2 regions of the Vibrio sp. JCM 18905 genome follow, and region 1 is predicted to be linked to the other one. Evidence: riboswitches for the same ligand, from Rfam matches in the RefSeq annotation. Region 1 holds a riboswitch; the other holds the start of a gene.
The links. A riboswitch is a leader RNA that binds a small molecule or an ion and turns the genes downstream of it on or off. The one in region 1 is predicted to bind lysine.
Positions count from the first base shown of each region.

Region 2: it holds a riboswitch for lysine, as region 1 does, so the genes downstream of both, lysC (lysine-sensitive aspartokinase 3) here and tet(35) (tetracycline efflux Na+/H+ antiporter family transporter Tet(35)) in region 1, are expected to answer to the same signal.

Region 1 is NZ_AP043879.1:1,155,162-1,162,897, reverse strand. It holds gene hisD (histidinol dehydrogenase) at 1-127, opposite strand, end outside; gene hisG (ATP phosphoribosyltransferase) at 133-1,029, opposite strand; His leader region at 1,083-1,220, opposite strand; gene ACZ5ZC_RS13605 (sigma-54 interaction domain-containing protein) at 1,585-2,538, shown strand; gene tet(35) (tetracycline efflux Na+/H+ antiporter family transporter Tet(35)) at 2,865-4,466, opposite strand; lysine riboswitch at 4,576-4,758, opposite strand; gene ACZ5ZC_RS13595 (H-NS family histone-like protein) at 5,341-5,748, shown strand; gene ACZ5ZC_RS13590 (inosine/guanosine kinase) at 5,876-7,180, opposite strand; gene ACZ5ZC_RS13585 (hypothetical protein) at 7,298-7,567, opposite strand.
Region 2 is NZ_AP043880.1:517,337-525,072, forward strand. It holds gene metH (methionine synthase) at 1-521, shown strand, start outside; gene lysC (lysine-sensitive aspartokinase 3) at 608-1,960, opposite strand; lysine riboswitch at 2,062-2,240, opposite strand; gene ACZ5ZC_RS19065 (pyridoxal-phosphate-dependent aminotransferase family protein) at 2,461-3,582, shown strand; gene ACZ5ZC_RS19070 (PglL family O-oligosaccharyltransferase) at 3,642-5,423, opposite strand; gene uvrA (excinuclease ABC subunit UvrA) at 5,491-7,736, opposite strand, start outside.

The DNA of each region.
Region 1 (7,736 bases):
CATTTCGAACTTTAGCGATAACCTCAGACACTGCTGCAGTGATATTTGCACCTTCTGCAATAGCAGGACGTTCTAAGATCGAATCTTGCTGCTCTTCACTTAAAGATTGCCAAACGACTGTTCTCATGATGTTTACTCCATCATTTTTTCAATTGGTAGCACTAGGATTGAGCTAGCACCTAACTCTTTTAGCTGTTCCATGGTTTCCCAGAACAGGTTTTCAGAACTCACTAAGTGAACAGCCATTTTCTGCTTATCTGCAGAAAGAGGAAGAACCGTAGGATCCTCAGCACCAGGAAGTAGTGCTTTGATTTGATCGAGCTTTTCAGCTGGCGCGTGAAGCATGATGTACTTAGACTCTTTCGCTTGTTGTACGCCTTGCATGCGAGTCAGTAGTTTTTCAATCAGTGCTGTTTTGTCTGCATCAAACTCACCGATACGTTGAATCAGCGTCGCTTTAGATTTAAAGATCACTTCCGCTTCTTTTAAGCCATTCGCTTCTAACGTTGCGCCAGTCGATACCAAATCAGCAATAGCGTCAGCTAGACCTGCGCGAGGTGCAACTTCTACAGAGCCAGTTAGCATACATGTGGAGAATGGAACGCCTGCTTCATCCATGTAAGCTTTTAGGAGTTGAGGGTAAGTTGTGGCAATACGCTTACCAGCTAAGTCTTGTGGACCGTTGTACTCTTCATCCTTGTCGATAGCGATAGACAAGCGACAACCGCCAAAATCCAGTCGACGAAGTTGAACAAACTCACATGGCTCACCCAAAGCTTTGCGATCAAGACGAACTTCTTCTAGTTCGTTTTCTCCGATGAAACCAAGGTCAACCACGCCATCCATGATCAAGCCAGGGATGTCATCGTCACGAACCAAAAGCAAATCAATTGGCATGTTCTCCGAGTGAACCACTAAACGCTCACCCATTACATTAAATTTTACGCCGCACTGTTTTAGCAGAGCTTGGCTCTCTTTGCTAAGGCGACCTTTTTTCTGAATTGCGATTCTTAAGCGTTGTGTTTGCATTGCTTTTTCCCTGTGCAAGATTTTGATATCTAAGTAATTTTTGAATTAATAAAACTAAAAAACCCTCGAGAGATTGGAGTCTCCCGAGGGTTTAAAATCTGCTTTTACTTTGATTTCACCTCCGGGAGTTTCCTGCCTCCCGGGTATGCGTGCATCGCCCGAAAGACTAGATTGGGTGATGATGGTGATGAATGTTCATTACAAAATTACGCATACTTATTTAAGGCTCTATTGAGTTGCTTCGTTAGTAACCACACTAACCAAGGATTCTATATTTTTCAATACTGAATTTAGCATTTTCTAACTATTTTTATAATTACTTGATTTTAAAGGATTTAAATTTAATTTCAGTTGAGTATATGGGTAGAAATTAGGTTTCTATTCAACCCTATTCTTAAAGAAAAAGAAGAATAGTATGAATTTTCATCAAAACAACTATTTAGATCTCACCGCCCTTAGTAATTGACATCATTCTCAATAAAGAGACATCCACTCACGTTTGAGACGACTCATTCAAAACTATTATTTGAGTGGGGCAAAAAATAGTGATTAACCATGAAACTGCGTAACGGTAGTAACAAACAAGCTGTGGATTTCAGCGATACAACACTATACCCATTAATCGGCAATAGTGCATGTATCCAAGAACTTCGCACGGCAATCCAAAAGTACGCTCAATGTGATGCTGAAGTACTCATTCAGGGTGAAACAGGGGTGGGCAAAGGTCTCTGTGCTCGTCTTATTCATCAGTTGTCGAACAGACACTCGGCACCTTTTGTTGAAGTTAACTGCGGCGCAATTCCAAGTGGTCTTATTGCGTCCGAACTTTTCGGTCACGAAAAAGGAGCATTTACAGGAGCGATTTCAGATCGTATCGGTTTTATTCAAAAAGCACATAAAGGTACCCTATTCCTAGATGAGATTGGTGATATGCCGCCGGATCTACAAATCCACCTTCTGCACTTTTTAGAGAGTAAGCAAATCCATAAAGTCGGCGCTGATAAATTCATTGACGTGGACTGTAGAGTCATTGCTGCGAGCCACGTGGATTTGAAAAATGAGGTTGTACAAGGTGGATTCCGTGAAGATTTATTCTATCGGCTTAATATCTTGCCATTAACTATTCCTCCACTGAGAAAGCGTGGGAAAGATATCCTTATGTTATCAGAACACTTCTTGACAGATTTGTCTCATGGTCAGGTACAAAAAATGTCGGATAAAGTGAAAGCCAAGCTCCTCAAGCATCGTTGGCCAGGTAACGTAAGAGAACTGCGAAATGTAATCCAACGAGCGATTGTCATGTGTGAAGATCACACGCTTCTCGTCGCTGACTTGGGCCTTGATAATAATGAAAGGCAATTACTTCCTTCAGTGGACCAAATTGATCTTGACTACCTACTGCAAGCTATCGAAGAAAATAAGCACAATATGAGTGCGGCTGCACGTCATCTTGGTATTTCAAGAACGACGCTTTATCGTCTAATAAAGAAATACAACTTAAATGTTTAGTTGCTGTACAGGTGTAACGTGACACTGTGTAACAGACAACTCATCATATATCATTTACTTAGCCCCTCATCATAAACCTCTTGATATTGCCGCCTTTAAAATCAACAACTTAAACTAGGCATAGTCTTTGCTTAGTGCTAAGAAGAAGTCGGTTGATAGATTTTCTATCACAGCACAGAAAGGAGTGCTCAGAACACAAATAGCTCGCTTTTAACACGAAACGATTATCCCCAAAAACGCGATTGCCCCCCTCACCTAAATCGCGTTAAAAAAAAGCTCCGCTAAATTTAGCGGAGCTTCCTCTTTATTAAAAACACTGAGCTGTACTAGACATTTTGACACGATGCCATTTTAGACTTCGACAACCAAGAAAGTGCTCCACATACAATAATAAATGTGATTGATGCAGCGATGAATGAGAATGCAATTGACGCAGTCATCCCCAAAGTAATGAAGCCAACACAGGAAACTAGCGCCACGGACAATGCATAAGGCAACTGGGTCGATACGTGATCAATATGATTACAACGTGCACCAGTCGACGACAGAATAGTGGTATCGGAGATAGGTGAACAATGGTCACCAAAAACGGCACCGGCTAAAACTGCACTTAGCATTGGGAGCATTAGCGCAAGATCGGTTGCACCAGCCATATCACCCGCGATTGGAAGCATAATGCCGAACGTACCCCAAGAAGTACCGGTTGAAAATGCCATTAGACCAGACAACAAGAATAGGATAACCGGTAGCCAATGTGGATTAATATTGCCCTGCGCCATTGTAGAAAGGTAAGAACCCGTCTTCATGTCACCGATAACCGAACCGATAGTCCAGGCAAATACCAGGATTAGAATCGCGCCAAACATAGACTTAGCACCAATCCAAAGTGTGCGTGCAATTTCACCCATTGGAAGACCTTGCTTCACAACAGTAAACAGTGCAACTGCTAAGCCAAGCAAGCTACCGTAGATTAGTGATGTGCCTACATCTGTATTTTCAAACGCACCTAGAAGCGCAAACTCTTTGCCGTCAGCAGCCAATGCTTGGCCACCCGTGTAAAGCATAGAAGCGATAGTCGCAATAATCAGCGTCACGATAGGAAGTACCAAGTCTGACACTTTACCCTTTTCGCTTTCACGGATATCTAGCTCTTCGTTTAGATCATGCGCTTCTTGCGAGTCGTTTTCTTTGTCTTTATCAAAGCCGCGGCCTTGAGATGCAGAGATTTCATGCTCACGCATCTTACCGATATCGAGGCCAAACCACGCCACAGCAAACACCATAAGCAGTGCAAAAACTGCGTAGAAGTTCATTGGAATAAGACGAACGTACGCGCCAAGAGCCGAATACTCAGTGATCCCATGTGAGACTAAGATACCGCCGATAATCGTAATAATGTAAGCACCCCAGCTAGAAGCAGGCATGATCACACACATTGGTGCAGCAGTTGAGTCTAGAATGTATGCAAGCTTCGCGCGAGACACATAAAAACGATCGGTTACTGGACGAGAAATGGCACCAACAGCAAGACTGTTAAAGTAATCGTCGACAAAAATGAATACGCCTAAAAAGGCAGCAAGAAGTTTGGAGCCGCGTTTACTCTTCACTCGAGATTGTGCCCATTCGGCAAATGCACGAGTACCACCAGATAGCGTTAATAATGCAGTTGTCATACCTAATAAGATTAGGAAACCAACAATGCTCATGTTCCAAGTGTTAATTCCGCCATCTTCAATAAAGACAGAAGAAACTTGAGAACTCACGTAACTAACGGTATCACCGATAGACCAGCTATTAAGTAGAACCGCACCCAGCACGATACCTACACCTAAGGAAACTAATACACGTCGAGTCAGAATCGCCAAAGTCAAAGCGACAATAGGTGGCAATAATGAAACAGGAGAACTAGAAAAATCTATTAAATTCATGATCTTCAAAAACCAAAGTTTGGCTAGAGATCTACTGCAGACAAGTCACGTAGCATACGATACGTGCTCATGTTGAACTTAGCGACAGGGAAGCGAACACTCCACCCAACCCTACAGTAGCGCTCCATAGTTTAATGTGAATATATACTATGGCAGTGTTGTTCCTTTCAGATACAACCCCAGCAAGTAACTTTGATGAGTTACTTACTTCGGCAATCTTCGCCTTCCACTATTATTCATTGGCATCACCCCAATAATAGCTACTCTTCGAGACCGCGCCTCTACGGCAACAACAAACAATTAACCACTAACTGTACAAATTAACAACAAATTGTCTGCAATATTGCATCAGGTAGCAGCCATTGTACTTATGATGAGAGTCAATGCAACACATCAAACTAAATTAAACAAATAAATAATGACTGAGATAATTTATAAACCTTGTCTACTTCAAGTTAGTTTTGTGCAACTGAAATCACATCATTTTTGTTATTTATGAAACATTATTACTACCTTAAAAATATCATGGTTTATCTTGTATCAATAAATTAAGGATATATGACACTCCATCAAAGATGGACGCTTCATATTTTTAAGTAATAACTCAACTTTTTTTATAAAAACCAAGCTGGCTCTATCTCTATACAATAACGAGTGTTGATTTCAATTCTCATCTAATAAGATTTATTTCGAGTGTAATAATATTTATTGCTTTAAAAAAATAGCTAAATTTAAACAAAATCTTGATTTAGTATTTGCACATAAGGAAAAGATAAAGTTAAATATAAGGACTCTTTGTTTATTTATAGATTGGCATTATTTAATCGTAACGATAAAAAGTGCCCAACACATTAACCTTTTAATAGGAATCGTTATGTCAGAGCTGACTAAAACCCTTCTAAATATCCGTAGCCTTCGTGCATTTTCTCGTGAGCTGACTCTAGAACAATTGGAAGAAGCTCTAGATAAACTAACTACTGTCGTAGAAGAGCGTCGTGAAGCAGAAGAAGCAGAACGTGCAGCACAAGCTGAGCAAGAAGCTAAGCTAGCAGAGATCGCAGAGAAAATTGCTCAAGACGGTATTGACGTAGAAGCGCTTATTACTGCGCTATCTGGCGAAACTAAGACGAAAGGCAAAGCGAAGCGTGCACCTCGTCCAGCTAAATACAAATACACAGACTCAAACGGTAATGAGAAGACTTGGACAGGCCGAGGTCGTACACCTTCTGCAATTCAAGAGCAACTTGATGCAGGTAAATCTCTGGATGATTTCCTGATCTAAATTCGCGCTATTTTTAAAAGGCTCCTATTGGGAGCCTTTTTTATTTGTAATGATCCAAATAAAAAAGGCGCATTTTTTAATGCGCCTTTTACTTTAGTTATAGAATAGTTAATTAAACTACTGTGTATTAACGTTCCCAGTATGCTTCTTCTAGGCTATCTTCTCGCTCAGGAAGCCCACGTGACAAACGTGGAGAATGTTGCACGAGAACTTCGTAGCTCGCACGGTTTGCGTATTTACATACTTGAGAAAAAGAAGAGTAAGTTAAATATTCGTTACTGTGCTTGCTTGAATTAGGCACATTTTCTTTATGGTATTTGTTTGCCGCCATATCATGAAGAACAGCAGATAACGCAGCATCACCTGCACCATTGGTATTCTTGATTTTTTCTGGACCACCCATATATGGCGAGATATGTGAGTACACTTTTATTGGTGTTTCACATGTATCTTTTTTCGCCGGACGACTAAATTCATAGCGATTAAATTCAGCGATTGACCCCGGAAGTAATGGTAAAGAAGTTTCGCGCTTCGCGCTGTCTTCCGTATAACCCGCCATAAATAGGCCTACAGGCCCCGCGGTGCACAATACTAGATCTGCCCACTCCAGTGTTTTATCAGATGCAGCAAGTGGGTCTGACTCACCCGTCAGAGCTTCTGCTTCATCTTCATTCATCGCAACGACTGAAACGTTATCTCGAATGAATTCTTGCCAATATTTCGGGTCATCTTGAATAACGAACTTCGTCCCAAGAGTCAGAACAACAGGTACATCATTCTTTTTCGCGTACTCAATCGCTTTCATTGTTGCTTCAGGCATTGGGTCGCCTTCTTTACAACGCACTAAATATGACGTTAGTACAAGCGCCGATGCATTTTTAAAGATTTTTTCTGGAATGCTATCAGGATGCAGCTGGTTCATTTGCCCTTCACTGATCGCAAAAGTACGTTCACCGTCTTCTGTGATAAGAGCGAAACAACGACCGATAGCGCCATCAACACCTTGTAGGTAGTTCAAGTCCATGCGGCTTGATGTATTACAAAGGTAACGGTAGCCATAGCTGCCAATTTTGATATCCTGGCTCATCACTCCAAGCAGCGTAGAGCGATCATCTGCTAGCACAGAGTAGTTGTGTAGCGTGTTACCAATTGTGCCACCCGCATACTCATTGGTAATTAAGTTCTCTTCTTTAAGTTGCTGGTACAACTCTTCTGCTCTTTCGTCATCAATAACCAAAGAGTGACCTTTACTCAGACCGTACTTTTCAATCACATCCGTTGTAACTTTAGCTTCAATATCAACCAAAGTTTGGTCAATACCAATGATGTGAGTGCGCGTCATCTTCTTGCTTTCTTGTGCTTGGCTCACCAGCGGGTCACGAGCATGAACAGGAAAATAGTGCTTCGATTTGCGTTGTCCAGGAAATTTCATATTGTCAGTCTGAGTAAGGGGATGAAAAGGAGAACGGATTCTATACCGCTAATAATAAAGCGGCAATAAAAGCAATTATAGCAAACGTTTGCTAGCCACTTTTTTCTTCTAGACTCCTTATTCACCTTCCATAAAACTTAGATCTGGCAGTTGCTCAAGGTGCTCGCAGTAACGCTTTAGGTTGAACTCACCTTCATTTTTCATCACATCGAAAATTTCAATCGACATGGCACATGCCATCATTGCAACCGCTTCTTCTCTAGGTGTCCCTGTCATCATTAAGCGCATTAGCGTCTCTTTAACTTTTAATGGATTGCCGTCCTCAAGTTGGTTTTCAACAATTTCAATCAACTCGGCTTCTTGCATAAACTGGTTTTCTTCGGTCATTTGGACTTTCCTCTTGGATTTTTGACAACTATGCCATATATACCTCTTCTATACTTGCGAAATTGCCCGTTCGAATTTCTGTTGAAGAAAAATGCAGCGAAACGAATTGTGATTTCGATCTCGGATCTGTCACCGGTCTGTGGATTCTGATAGAATCTGCATCCCGTTT
Region 2 (7,736 bases), on a different replicon from region 1:
CGGGTAAACATGATTGGATAGGGGCATTTGCTGTCACTGGTGGTATTGGTGAACGAGAGCTTGCGGATGAATACAAAGCACAGGGAGATGATTACAACGCAATTATGATTCAAGCGGTGGCGGATCGCCTAGCCGAAGCGTTTGCTGAGTATTTGCATGAGCGTGTCCGTAAAGAAATTTGGGGGTATGCTGCGGATGAAGATTTATCTAACGATGATCTCATTCGTGAAAAATACCAAGGTATTCGTCCTGCGCCGGGTTATCCAGCGTGTCCTGAACATACTGAAAAAGGACCGCTTTGGGAGTTACTTAATGTGGAAGAGAACATTGGCATGACTCTAACCTCCAGCTATGCAATGTATCCGGGCGCGTCAGTCTCTGGTTGGTATTTCTCTCATCCTGACTCACGTTACTTTGCGATCGCACAGATCCAAGAAGATCAGCTAGAGAGTTACGCCGATCGTAAGGGGTGGGATAGGATCGAGGCTGAAAAATGGTTAGGGCCAAACATTAACGGTTAAATTGATGTTTACCTCGTCCAAACGTAACAACTATTGAAACAACAAAGGGCTGCAGATACGCAGCCCTTTGTTTTATTGAGTTGAACTTACTTCTCAAACAACTCGGTGTGGAGTTTTTGTATGGCTTGTTTCGATACCGATTCATGGAGCAAGAAGCATAAGTTGTGAGGGCTAGCGCCATAACAAATCATGCGTAGGTTAAAGTCTTCTAGCGTGCCAAAAACCTGTTTCGCGTAGCCTTTACTCTCACTCATGTTGTTACCAATGAGAGCAACGAGGCATAGGTCATGTTCAACTTCTACCTTACATAACTCTTCTAACTCTTCTCGTACAGCTTGCGGCAGCTGTGGTGCTCCGCCAGAGGTATCAGTTTGATCAAGTGTTAACGATACACTGATTTCAGATGTCGTGATCAAATCGACAGAGATCTTATGCTTTGCAAGGATCTCAAAAACCTTTGCTAAGAAGCCGTATGCGTGGAACATGTTGGCGCTGCGTAGCGTTACCATGGTTTGGTTACAACGCAAAGCTAGCGCACGGAATAACGGTGAGCTTTCGACTTGGTGGCGAATCCAAGTTCCCCCTTTTTCAGGCTCTTTCGATGACCCTACAAATACCGGAATGTCGTGGCGTAATGCGGGTACTAGCGTAGAAGGGTGAAGGATTTTAGCGCCAAAGTTAGCCATTTCTGAAGCTTCACTAAAGCTGATCTCGGGAATTGGTGAGGCTTTTGGCGCAATTCGCGGGTCTGTTGTGTAGATGCCCGGAACATCAGTCCAGATTTCTAACCCTGCCGCTTTGACGCTCTCAGCAATTAAGGCGGCGCTATAATCGCTGCCTCCTCGACCTAGTGTTGTTGTATTACCGGCTTCGTCAGATCCTATGAAGCCTTGAGTAACAACAACGGATTGTTGGCAAAGTGGTATGAGTTTATCTTGCGCAAGCGTCGAAATTGCTTCAATGTTTGGCTCCGCGCGACCAAAGTTGTCATCAGTACGCAGCACATCGCGGATATCAAAGCGCACAGCTTGAATGCCTCGCTCACACATTAACTGAGTTAGAATATGCGTCGACATGAGTTCGCCACATGCGACCAAATGATCGGTTAACTTCGCACTAGCTTGGATAGATGCAGCCTCGGCCAGGCTGGTTACGGTATCTAATATGCCATACACCTCGGCAGCAGTTTTCGTGCTGTCTTCGAGCTGAGTTAAAATGGCGTCATGAATGTTGGCCAGATTTTGCAGCAGCTCAGTACGGTGCGTTTGATCCTGAACACCGTTGGCGAGTTCTACCAATAGGTTGGTGACGCCAGAGCAAGCGCTGCTCACGACCAAGCGAGTATTTGGATTGTTTTCGATAATGGTGGCACAACGACTCATTGCCTCAAAGTTGGCAACACTGGTTCCACCGAATTTAGCTACGTTAAATGCGCTCACTGCGTTCTCCCACGACTTCCTAAAAAATTGTACATCCAATGTTTAGTGAGAAAAGGAACAGAGCAAAAAGAGAGGTATTTAGAATGCTATTTGAAAAATTTACCCTCAGAAGCCCTTCATCAGACTGCGCTGATGACAGTTGATGGGATTCAGCCCAATTCAACCGACAAGTCAAACCCTGCAACTTTGACTTACCTCGGCACTACTCCCCCTCAATGATTGGTGTTGGAATTGCGGTTCCACAAATCATCTACCTGGGTAGCGCTCCTCTTCTACATAAAGCTCAAACATTGAACGGTTTTGAGGCCTTAATGTCAATCAATATTTCAACCTTTATGGTGTTTTTTATTAACGATTTTGTGACACTGGTTTGACCTCCATACTTACGGCTAATTGCTGATAGAGGAAAAATCTATTAGGGTGAAGAACCCTACACCTGAGCCATGTTATTGAATAGAACTTTTAGAATGCTCAGGATAAAAGATAATCAAGGAGCTGACATGTCGATCCAAAGCTTTATTCCACCTCACCGTATTTTAATGGGACCTGGTCCTTCTGATATTTATCCTCAAGTGTTACAAGCGCTAAGCCGTCCTACCGTAGGTCACCTTGATCCTCTGTTTATCGGTATGATGGATGAGCTCAAGCAGCTATTGAAGTATGCCTTTCAAACTGACAATGAGTTCACTATTGCGGTTTCAGCGCCAGGTAGTGCAGGGATGGAAACCTGCTTTGTAAACTTGATCGAGAAAGGCGACAAAGTGATCGTCTGCCGTAACGGTGTTTTTGGTGAACGCATGCGCGAAAATGTCGTCCGTGCTGGTGGTGAAGTTGTTATCGTCGATGATGAATGGGGGACGCCTGTTTCCATTGATAAAGTCGAGCAAGCACTCGAACAGCACCCAGATACAAAAATTCTTGCTTTTGTGCATGCGGAAACCTCAACTGGTGCAGTCAGTGATGCTCAAGCATTGGGTAAGCTGGCGAAACAGCATAATGCATTATCTATTGTTGATGCGGTGACGTCACTTGGTGGTGTGCCGTTAAAAGTGGATGAATGGCAACTGGATGCGGTTTACTCTGGCAGTCAAAAATGTTTGTCATGTGTACCAGGGCTCTCACCAGTGACGTTTTCTCCTGCCGCGATTGAAAAGATTCAAGCAAGAACAACACCAGTAAAGAGTTGGTTCCTCGATCAGAGTTTAGTGTTGGGGTATTGGAGTGGAGAAGGTAAGCGTAGTTACCATCATACGGCGCCAGTTAATAGCTTGTATGCGCTTCATGAAGCTTTATTGATACTGAAAAATGAAGGATTAGAAAACGCTTGGGCTCGTCATCAACTGATGCATGAAAAACTCAAAAATGGCCTACAAAAGCTAGGTTTTGAATTTGTTGTGGACGAAGCCCATCGTTTGCCGCAATTAAATGCGATTTACGTGCCTGAAGGAATTGATGAAGCAAAAGTTCGTGCTCACTTGCTAGAAACCTATAACCTAGAAATTGGTGCAGGCCTCGGGGCATTAGCTGGTAAAGCGTGGCGTATTGGCTTAATGGGTTACGGCGCTCGACCTGAAAACGTTGCACTGTGCTTAAAAGCGTTAGAAGAGTCACTCACTGAATAAAGCTATACCGCAATGAGATAAAGAAAAGCGAAGGTCATCCCTTCGCTTTTTTGTAATTATTACTCTGCACCTGAAGTGGGTGCTGGTGAGGCAGAGATTGCTTGAGAAGGTGGTCGGTAATTGACGTCACTGAAATCAATCTTCGGGAACAAAAACTGCGCTTCAGCTCTGATTTGCTCCGCTTTACTTGAGTCATCTAAGCCTTGGTAGGCCAAAATCAAATTATTATAAAATGCAGGGCGAGGCTTATCTTTGATGATTTTTAGCGACCAATCGATATAAGGCTGAATCAAGGTTGCGTCTTGTTGGTACAGCCCAATATTTAAAAACGTGCTATAGACATCCCAATCAAACCTGTCTTTCCAAACCACAGGGTTACTGACTTGATTCAGAATATCAGGGTTAGTTGGTCTAGTGGTCTCAAACTTCGTCAATACATAGTTCGTATGTAATGCGCTTACCATGTAAAACGTAAACGCAACGGGAAGTACCAAACTAAAGACTCGCAGCAAGCTTTTGGTCACATTACTAAAGCCGACTTGTCGATAACGAGAGACGCGCTGATCTACCCAGTACAGCAGGATAACGAAGATCAACCAATGCACGAGAGAGTGGTAGAAAGGGTATTCCAGTTGTGAGTGCAATACGATAGGTATAAACAAGGCCAGCAACGCAAGACGAGTTCCGCGTTTGGCTTGATAGATTCGATACAGTACCAGTGCCATCGCTAAGAAGATGCCGAGTATTGGCAGCAAACCACCTTCGGCTCCCCAGTAAAGCAGCTCGTTATGCGGATGATCCATGGCTGGCAAACCAGCTGGGTAATTCTCATTTAGTGCATGTTGACGAGCCGTATACAGCATGTACTCAGATTCAAACTTGCCATATCCATAGCCAGTAAAAGGCTTTTCAATCACCATGTCTAATGTTTGCGGAAAAGTATACGCTCGAGCAGACTCCATGTTTACTTTTTCTGCGGCTAACCCACCTCCATCAGGAAAGGCAAGATGCATGACAACCACTGAGAGTAAGAGCCCACTTACAAGTGACACAACCCAGCGGATAAAGCGCCCTTTGGTTGCAAAGCGGTACATGTATGGAATGACCAACAACACGGCGATGACCGAGGCTAACCAACCAGTGCGTGAAGCCAACGCCACAATTAGTGGTAAGGTTAAAACTGGCACGGCATAGAGAAGGTAAACATCGCTTAACTTACGGTCGTATTTGTAGGGCTGACGTGCAAGTAAATAGCTAGCAATCACCAACCCTGTCGCAAGAAAGCTGGCCATTACATTGGGCTGTTGGAAAATACCATAAGGACGATTGGCCACCGTGTCGTAACCAAACGGATTGCCTGGTTTGAGATACAGATATTGTGTCAGACCAAAAATGGCTTCGATAACAACCGCAAGGACAATGAACCATAATAGGCGTTGGCGATGTTTATTACTGAAATGAAATTGTTGTAAGACAATAAAGAACAGGACACCACACCACAGGCCAATGAGCTTATTGGCTGCCAAACTGCTATTCGCATTTGGGTACAGAATGGGCACTGTCATGATAAGAGCACTAATGAACAAGCCGATGGTTAATTTTGAGTAACGTAGCGCTCGATTATTCGCGAGTTGGTAGCACCCAATGCCTAATGCAAAGCTAAAAGCAATCCAAGTTGTCGCATTGAAGGAAAGTGAAAGCCCTGAACCGCCGGGGTTGGGCATGAAAAAGTGCATTGCCAACACAAATAGTGTTGCCAAGGCAATGAGAAACTTGCGATTGAGGGGAACCTGTACTTTTTCGGGAGAAAGCTTTGTTCCACTTACATGTATAGTAGCCATAGTTATTGCGTTGTTTTGAATGAAAAAAGACCAGCACTTGCTGGTCTCGGTACTTTACCTGTTTTTTCTACTTCAACATAGGCTTAAGGAAGTGAGCTGTGTGCGAGCCCTCGATTTGCGACACATCTTCCGGTGTGCCTTGAGCGATTATCTCGCCTCCACCCTGTCCCCCTTCAGGTCCTAGATCGATAATCCAGTCCGCAGTCTTAATGACATCTAGGTTATGCTCGATCACCACGACAGTATTTCCGTGGTCGCGAAGTCTGTGCAATACAGTGAGCAACTGCTGGATATCATGGAAGTGCAGGCCGGTTGTTGGTTCATCCAAAATGTACAAGGTTTTTCCTGTATCACGCTTGGATAGCTCTCTCGCTAGTTTCACACGCTGAGCTTCACCACCGGAGAGTGTCGTTGCCGCTTGACCTAGGCGAATGTAAGACAAGCCCACATCCATTAGAGTCTGTAGCTTACGTGCTATAGCAGGTACGGGTTCAAAGAACGTTCGGGCGTCTTCGACCGTCATTTCTAGCACTTCATCAATGGTTTTGCCTTTGTAACGTACTTCAAGTGTTTCACGGTTGTAGCGCTTACCTTTACATACATCACATGGCACATAAACATCTGGTAGGAAATGCATTTCAACTTTAATGACACCATCACCCTGACAGGCCTCACAACGACCACCGCGTACGTTAAAGCTAAAACGTCCAGGCTTGTAACCGCGAGAACGCGACTCTTGTGTGCCTGCAAACAGTTCACGGATTGGGGTAAAGATCCCCGTATAGGTTGCAGGGTTAGAGCGAGGTGTACGACCAATTGGGCTTTGATCGATATCGATAACCTTGTCGAAGTGCTCTAGGCCTTTAATCGATTTATAAGGTGAAGGTTGAGCCGTTGTTGCTCCGTTGAGTTGGGTGTGAGCAATTTTAAAGAAAGTATCATTAATCAGCGTTGATTTACCTGAGCCAGATACCCCTGTAATACAGCTGAATAACCCAACAGGAATAGAGAGGTTAACGTTCTTAAGGTTATTACCTGTTGCGCCTAAGAGCTCAACCGTTTTTTTCGGATCACGCGGCGTGCGATCTTTCGGTACTGCGATTTCTTTAACGCCACTTAAGTACTGACCTGTCAGAGAATTCGGATTTGCGATTATCTCTTCCATGGTGCCTTCCGCGACAACATTACCACCGTGTACGCCAGCGCCAGGACCGATATCTATGACATGATCCGCACAGCGAATAGCATCTTCATCGTGTTCTACCACGAGTACGGTATTCCCCAAATCGCGCAAATGAGTAAGCGTTTTTAATAAGCGTTCATTATCTCGCTGGTGGAGACCAATCGATGGTTCGTCCAGAACATACATCACACCAACAAGACCCGCACCAATTTGGCTGGCTAAGCGAATACGTTGAGCTTCACCACCAGAGAGCGTTTCGGCGCTGCGAGACAGGTTCAGATAGTTCAAACCAACGTTAACCAAGAACTGCAGGCGATCGTTGATTTCCTTCATCACTTTTTCAGCGATTTGGGCGCGTTGACCCTCCAGTTTCAAGGAATGGAAGAATTCCAATGCATCAGCAATGCTGAGTTCAACAATCTCAGGCAGTGTCGTATCAGCAATAAACACGTTACGTGCTTCAAGGCGCAGACGAGTACCACCACAGCTTGAACAAGATTTAGTGGAGATGTATTTCGCAAGCTCTTCACGGACAGAGTTGGATTCTGTATCACGATAACGACGTTCGAGGGTATTCAGAATACCTTCGAATGGATGGCGTTTAACACGAATATCGCCACGATCGTTGATGTATTTAAACTCAATCTCAGTGCGGCCAGAGCCCTTTAGAATGACATCTTGCGTTTTCTTTGGCAGAGAATTAAAAGGGGCATGGAGATCGAAACCATAATGATCGGCCAATGAGGTGAGCATTTGGAAGTAGTAGTAGTTCTTTTGATCCCAACCGCGAATCGCACCTTGTGCCAAGCTTAATGAATCATCTTGAATTACTCGGCTTGGATCGAAGTATTGCTGCACACCCAAACCATCACAAGTGCCACATGCACCAGCAGGGTTGTTGAATGAGAAAAGTCGCGGCTCTAACTCTTGCATGCTGTAACCACATTGTGGACAAGCGAAGTTGGCGGAGAAAATAATCTCTTCACCGTCTCCATCCATTGGCGCGACAACCGCAATTCCGCCTGATAATTCGAGCGTTGTCTCGAAAGATTCGGCTAAGCGCTGTTGCAGGTCTGGACGAACTTTAAAGCGGTCTACCACGACTTCAATGGTGTGCTTTTTATGTAGCT